DNA from 2 places in the Verrucosispora sp. CNZ293 genome. Region 1 is predicted to be linked to the other one. Evidence: riboswitches for the same ligand, from Rfam matches in the RefSeq annotation. Region 1 holds a riboswitch; the other holds the start of a gene.

Region 1 (3,402 bases):
AGGTGCGTTGCCCGGCATCGGATGACGCACCATCGCCAGGAACCGTTGCCGACAGAAGGGTGGGAAGTCGGGCAGATCGGCGGCGACGTGCGCCGCGCCGATCCGGTACGCCTGCTCGATCGCCTGCTCGTCGGCGGGACCGAAGGGGGTGACGGTGACGGTCATGCCGGCAGCCTGCGCCAGAGACAGGCGAGCGGGCCAGCGAATTTTCGCTGGCCCGCTCGGACGTTGGTCGGGAGGGACGATCGCACAACGCCTCCGGCGCTGGGTCGTAAAGACTGAAAGTCTACGGCGAAGCGCCCTCCCGCACGGAGCATCTTGCGCCGTCCGTTTGCGGTCGTCAAGTCCCCGGCGGCGTGTTTCGCTCACTCCCTGCGAAATGCCGCTTACTCCCCGACCGTCGCGGTCAGCTCAGCAGGCCCGCGTCCCGGGCCGCGCGCAGCGACGGCTTGATCCGGTGGGTGGGGCCGACCTCACCGGCCACCGCGTCGAGCGTCTTCAGCCCCTCGCCGGTGTTGAACACCACCGTCTCGGCGGTCGGGTCCAACCGGCCCGACTCGACAAGCTTGCGCAGCACCGCCACGGTCACCCCGCCGGCCGTCTCCGCGAAGACCCCTGTGGTACGCGCCAACAGGCGCACCCCCGCGCGGATCTCGTCGTCGTCGGCGTGATCCATCCAGCCACCGGTACGACGCACCGCCTCCAGGGCGTACAGCCCGGCCGCCGGGTCGCCGATGTTCAGCGACTTGGCGATGCCTGTGGGCTTGACCGGGGTGATGGCGTCGGTGCCGCCGTGCAGTGCGGTGGCGATCGGGTTGCAACCGGCGGACTGCGCGCCGAACACCTTCCAACCGCCGGCCGGGGCCTCGACCAGGCCGATCTCGACAAGCTCGCTGAACGCCTTGTCGATCTTGGTGAGCAGTTCGCCCGAGGCCATCGGAATGACCACCTGGGCGGGGATCCGCCAGCCGAGTTGCTCGGCCACCTCGTACCCGAGCGTCTTGGACCCCTCCGCGTAGTAGGGCCGCACGTTGACGTTGACGAACGCGGTGTCCTCGAACTCGTCGGTCTCGACGAGCTCGCCACAGAGCCGATTCACGTCGTCGTACGACCCGTCGATGGCGACCAAGTCGCCGCCGTAGACGGCGGTGGTGACGACCTTGCCCTGCTCCAGGTCGCTCGGGATGAAGACCACGGACGGTGCACCGACCCGGGCGGCGTGCGCGGCGACGGAGTTGGCCAGGTTACCGGTGGAGGCGCAGGCGAACCGGGAGAAACCCAGCGCGCGGGCGGCGGTAAGCGCGACCGACACCACCCGGTCCTTGAACGAGTGGGTGGGATTGGCGCTGTCGTCCTTGACCCACAGCGGAGCGGTGATGCCCAACTCGGCGGCGAGCCGGTCGGCGGCCACCAGCGGGGTGAACCCCGGGTCCAGGGTGACCCTGGCGGCCGGGTCCTGGCCGGCGGGCAGCAGGGCGGCGTACCGCCAGAGATTGCGCGGGCCGGCCTCGATCTGCTCGCGGGTCACGCTGGCGAGCGCGGCCGGGTCGTAGTCGACCTCCAGCGGGCCGAAGCACTCGTAACAGGCGTGTTGGGCGGCGAGCGGGTAGCGGGCCGAACAGGCCCGGCAGACCAGGGCGCGGGCGGGGCTGGCGGCGGTGTCGATGCCGGACGGGGCGAGCGTCGACGTCATGTCGAAGTCCTCTCATCTTTCCCCGCATCGCACCCTGCGGCGGGGACGGAATTGGCACCTGCCCCGCCGAACGCTCAACGGTGAGCGTGCGAGGTGGTTGCCGGGGCGTCGTCGGGCCGTATCCCTCAGCCCCTCTGGATGAGGTATGCAGTTGTGTGGCCGAGTCTAGGCAATCCGGGCGCGGCCGTCGCCGGTCAATCCCAGCCTGTGAGCGAAACCTCAGCGGCGCCGTCGCGTGCCCCGGCGCCGCTGAGGCACTGCCGTCAGGCCGGGACGGATCGTGGTTCAGCCCGATCCAGGGCGACAGTCGCGTCCCCGCGCCGCCACAGGTTGTCCACTGCCCAGGTGCCCGGACCGAGCACCGCGATCAGGAAGAACGACCAGCAGAAGAGCACGGACAACTCGCCGTGGTTGCGCAGCGGCAGCAGCGCCTCGGGCTGGTGGACCACGAAGTACGCGTAGGCCATGGAGCCCGACGCCAGCAGGGCCGCGGGCCGGGTGAACAGCCCCAGGAGCACGAGGCCGCCACAGACCAACTGGATCAGCGCGGCGTACCAGCCGGGCCACTGGCCCAGGGGTACGGCCTCGCCGGTGCCACGGTTGCCGCCGAAGATCCCGAACACGGACGACATGCCGTGAATGAGGAACAACAACCCGATGACGATGCGGAACAGGGACAGAGCCGGCCCGCCGAACCGGTCAGCACGCATTGGTACCTCCTACGAGTGGGGTGGTGGTACCAGAATGCGGAAGTCATAAATAGTTGTCGATGCAATCTCTCTTCGTGGGAACGCTCCCACACTCATCCTAGTGGGCGGAGCTTCCGGAAACCGCAGCTGTTTCTCCCACCCGGACCGGAGTAGCTGGTCCGGCACCGGCCGGAGCGGGCGGAGTATGCCGCCGTCCGCGCGACCCGACGAGACCCGACCCGACCTCGTGGTCCGCGCACACCCACGGCGGGGCCACAGGCCGCGGCGGCCGGTGCGACGATGCTCGGATGCCAGGCGCAACGTTCCGCAGCCCGACCACCGGTCTCCGTCGGCTCGTCGCCGTGCCGATCGCGGGCGCCGCAGCGCTCGCCCTCCTCGCCGGCTGCGCCCCGGTCGGCGACGGGGTGGGCGCACCGGTCGGCCCGGTGCCGACCTCCAGCGCGCCCGGCGACCCGATGTCCGGCGCGCTCGGTGACACGCCGTCCCGTGACCGCGATCCCGGCGTCGACAACGGCCCGACCTCCGGCTGCCCCGACTCCGGTGTGCGGATCACCTACCGCGGCGTCAGTGCCGCCATGGGGCTGCGGGCGATGGGCCTCGAACTTGTCAACTGCGGTGACCACCCCTACCGGCTGCACGGGTATCCGGAGCCGCGACTGCGGGACGCGGACGGCAATGCCATTTCGGTCCGGGTGATCCACGGCGCGACAGGAATCACGTCCGGCTTCGACAAGCCACCCCGGCCGTTGGTGTTGGCTCCCGGCGAGGCGGCCGGTGCCGCGCTGCTCTGGCGCAACCTGGTCGACGACCCGACGGTGGTGGCGACGAACGCCGAGCACCTCGACGTCGCCCCGCTGCGCGGTCAGCCCGCCCAGCGGGTCGTCATGCAGGGGCGGATCGACCTGGGCAACACCGACCGGCTCGGGGTCAGCGCCTGGCGGAAACAGGAGCCGAGAACGCCGGAGCCGACGCGGGCAGCGCCCGACCCGCCGCCCACCA
Region 2 (3,402 bases), 4.1 Mb from region 1:
AGGCTGGAATCCTTGATCAGGGCGATCAGCTGGTTCACCCAGGCCGGCAGGATCCGCCGGATGCCCTGCGGGATGATCACCCGCCGCATCGCCTCACGCCAGGAGAAGCCCAGCGCACGGGCCGCCTCCAACTGGGTGGCCTCCACCGACTGGATGCCCGATCGGAAGATCTCCCCGAGGTACGCCGAGGCGATCAGGGACAGCGCCAGGATCCCCAGCGGGTACGGGTTGGGACCCCACACCTGCATGCCCAGCGGGGCCAGCCCGACCCCGATCAGCAGGATCGTCGCCGCTGCCGGCAGTCCCCGGAAGATGTCGGTGTAGACCCGCGCCGGCCACCGCAGCCAGCGGGTACGCGAGATGCCCGCCACCGCCAGCACGATGCCCATCGCCGAGCCGAGCAGGGCGGCGGTGACCGCCAGGATCAGCGTGTTGGGCAACCCGACGGTGAGCATCTCGGGTAGCGCCTCACGCATCGACTCCCCGTCGAAGAACGTCTCCCACAGGGTGCGCAACGGATCCACAGGTCAACCTCCGCCCTGCTCGCTCGTCGTCCTACGGTCAGGAGGCGGCCGGGGCCGACACGTCACCGCTGCCCGGGGTGAAGTCGGCCGGGATGGGCCGGCCCGGGTAGTACTGCTCCTGCAGGCGGGTCCAGGTGCCGTCGGCGATCACCTCGTCGAGGGCCTTGTTCAGCGCCTCGCGCAGCGCGTCGTTGCCCTTGGCGAAGGCGTACGCGGTGGGTGCCGGGCTGAGTTCCTTCGCCGCCACCGTGATCTTGCCGCCGCTGTCCGCGGCGGTCTTCTCACCGATCTCGGCGGGAGCGATCCACGCGTCCGCGGTACCGGCCTTGAGCTGGTTGATCGCGCCGTTGTAGTCGGGCACCCGCACCGGGTCCAGACCCTTGTTCGTGGCGTAGTCGTCCTGGACGGTGCCCTGCACGACCACCACCCGCTTGCCGGGCAACTGGTCGAAGCTGGTCAGCGGTGACCCGGCGGGCACGTCGAGCCCGAAGTAGCCGAAGTCGTACCCGTTGCCGAAGTCCACTGTCTTCTTGCGCGCCTCGGTGATGGTGATCGAGGAGCTGCCGATGTCGAACTTGCGGTTGCCGACCTGGGCGAGCAGGGCCGAGAAGTCGGTGCCGACGAACTCGACCTTGAGACCGAGCTTGTCGGCGGCGGCGACCAGCAGGTCGTTGTCGAAGCCGGTGAACGTGCCGTCCTTGAGGTACACGTTCGGCGGTGCGTCGGTGAGCGTGCCGGCCCGCAGCACCCCCGGCTGCACCAGGTTGTACGGGTTGTCGGCAGCACTGCCGGCGGAATCCGAGCCGCAGGCGGTCAGGGTGGTCGCGCCGAGGATCGCGGCGACGCCGACGGCGGCGGCCCGGGTCAGGGCAGGAAGGAATCGCACAGGTGTCTCCTGGTTGAGCTGCGGCGGGCACGGACGTGCCGCACCGACGGTCCGCCGCAGGGCGGACCGCTGGGATGGGATCGATGGCAGAGCGGGGAAGGGGCGGTCAACCGAACCGGCAGGGGTTCCGGTGACCGGCGGCGACGCGGTCAGCTACACGCGGCGCTACAGACCCGCATCATGTCGACGTGCCGCCGCCGGGTCAGGCCCGGGCGGGCCACAGGTCGATCGCGGTACGACATGGTTCTCCTCAAGGTCGTGATGACCTGGGAACCCAGGCCACGCTTGCACCGGTGGTTGCACCGATGCCTGGTCCTCACCCGGGGCACCCCTGCGCGGTGGAGGGTTGCCGGCCAGCGAGCCGGGGCTTGACGCTGGCACTCATGACCTGCCGCCGAGGCTAGCAGCCGGTGACCGGCCAGCGTCCACCCGTTATGACCACCCTCACCCCGAGCCAACGCAGGCGAGGTTGCCCGCGAACCGCGTGATCCCTTACGGTCTGCTCAGCGGTGGGCGGTGCGGTCCGCACCCGAGAAGCCACCGCCGGTGCTCCGCGACGTCGGGCCGGGATGGTGGAATCCCGTCGCCCGCGACGGCGTGGCGGACGACCCGGCGGGCGAGCCCCGACCTGCGGGCGGCGCGTCGATGCGCCGGGCCGGCGGCGTCGGGAGCGCGGACATCCACCGGGAGCACCCGTGTATCTCACCCCCCACGAGCAGGACCGCCTGCTCGTCCATGTGGCGGCCGACGTCGCCCGGCGGCGCCGCGAGCGCGGCCTGCGTCTCAACTATCCGGAAGCCGTAGCGGTGATCACCGCCTTCCTGCTCGAAGGGGCCCGCGACGGGCAGTCCGTGGTCGACCTGATGGCCGCCGGCCGCACCGTCCTGACCCGGGACGACGTGCAGGACGGCATCCCCGAGCTGCTGGGGGAGGTGCAGGTGGAGGCGACGTTCCCGGACGGCACCAAGTTGGTGACTGTGCACCACCCGATCCCGTGATCCCCGGGGAGATCCTGCCGGCAGCCGGCCCGGTGGAGATCAACGCCGGTCGTCCGGTCACCACGCTGCTGGTGGTGAACACGGCTGACCGACCGGTGCAGGTCGGGTCGCACTACCACTTCGCCGAGGCCAACCCGGCGCTGGACTTCGACCGGGACGCCGCCTGGGGGCAGCGGCTCGCCGTACCGGCCGGCACCTCGGTGCGTTTCGAGCCGGGCGTGAGCCGTCGGGTGGACCTGGTGCCGCTGGGCGGCGCGCGGATCGTGCCCGGCCTGCGCGGCGAGTGCGCCGGAGCGCTCGACGAAGGGCGGACGGCATGAGCAGCGTCGAACGGGACCGCTACATCGCCCTGTACGGGCCGACCACCGGCGACCGGATCCGGCTGGCCGACACGAACCTGCTCATCGAGATCGAGCAGGACCACTGTGCCGGCGGAGACGAGGCGGTCTTCGGTGGCGGAAAGGTGATCCGGGAGTCGATGGGCCAGTCCCGCGCCACCCGCGCCGAGGGCGCCCTGGACACCGTCATCACCGGGGCGGTCGTCCTCGACCACTGGGGGGTGGTCAAGGCCGACGTCGGGCTGCGGGACGGACGGATCGTCGCGCTCGGTCGGGCCGGCAACCCGGACACCATGGACGGTGTCCATCCGGACCTGGTCATCGGGCCGGCCACCGAGGTGATCGCCGGCAACGGCCGGATCCTGACCGCCGGGGCGGTCGACACCCACGTGCACTTCATCTGCCCGCAACTTGTCGCCGAGGCCCTCGCCAGCGGGGTCACCACCCTGGTCGGCGGCGGCACCGGACCGGCCGAGGGCACCCGGGCCACCACCGTCACCCCGAACGCCTGGCACCTGGCCCGGATGCACGAGGCCCTCGACACGTTCCCGGTGAACGTGCTGCTGCTCGGCAAGGGCAACACCGTCTCGGAGGAGGCGCTGTGGGAGCAGTTGCGGGCCGGCGCCGGCGGGTTCAAGCTGCACGAGGACTGGGGT

What was found. Region 1 has a riboswitch for S-adenosylmethionine ahead of thrC (threonine synthase). Riboswitches for the same ligand answer to the same signal wherever they lie in the genome.
Region 2: another riboswitch for S-adenosylmethionine. It lies ahead of CLT74_RS05830 (ABC transporter substrate-binding protein); the one in region 1 lies ahead of thrC (threonine synthase).

What each region holds. Positions count from the first base shown of each region.
Region 1 is NZ_PEFR01000001.1:5,353,687-5,357,088, reverse strand. Features, by position in the region: gene CLT74_RS24430 (GNAT family N-acetyltransferase) at 1-165, opposite strand, end outside; gene thrC (threonine synthase) at 407-1,693, opposite strand; SAM riboswitch class I at 1,703-1,838, opposite strand; gene CLT74_RS24420 (DoxX family protein) at 1,957-2,403, opposite strand; gene CLT74_RS24415 (DUF4232 domain-containing protein) at 2,691-3,402, shown strand, end outside.
Region 2 is NZ_PEFR01000001.1:1,274,105-1,277,506, forward strand. Features, by position in the region: gene CLT74_RS05825 (amino acid ABC transporter permease) at 1-524, opposite strand, end outside; gene CLT74_RS05830 (ABC transporter substrate-binding protein) at 562-1,410, opposite strand; SAM riboswitch class IV at 1,687-1,799, opposite strand; gene CLT74_RS05835 (urease subunit gamma) at 2,106-2,408, shown strand; gene CLT74_RS05840 (urease subunit beta) at 2,405-2,728, shown strand; gene CLT74_RS05845 (urease subunit alpha) at 2,725-3,402, shown strand, end outside.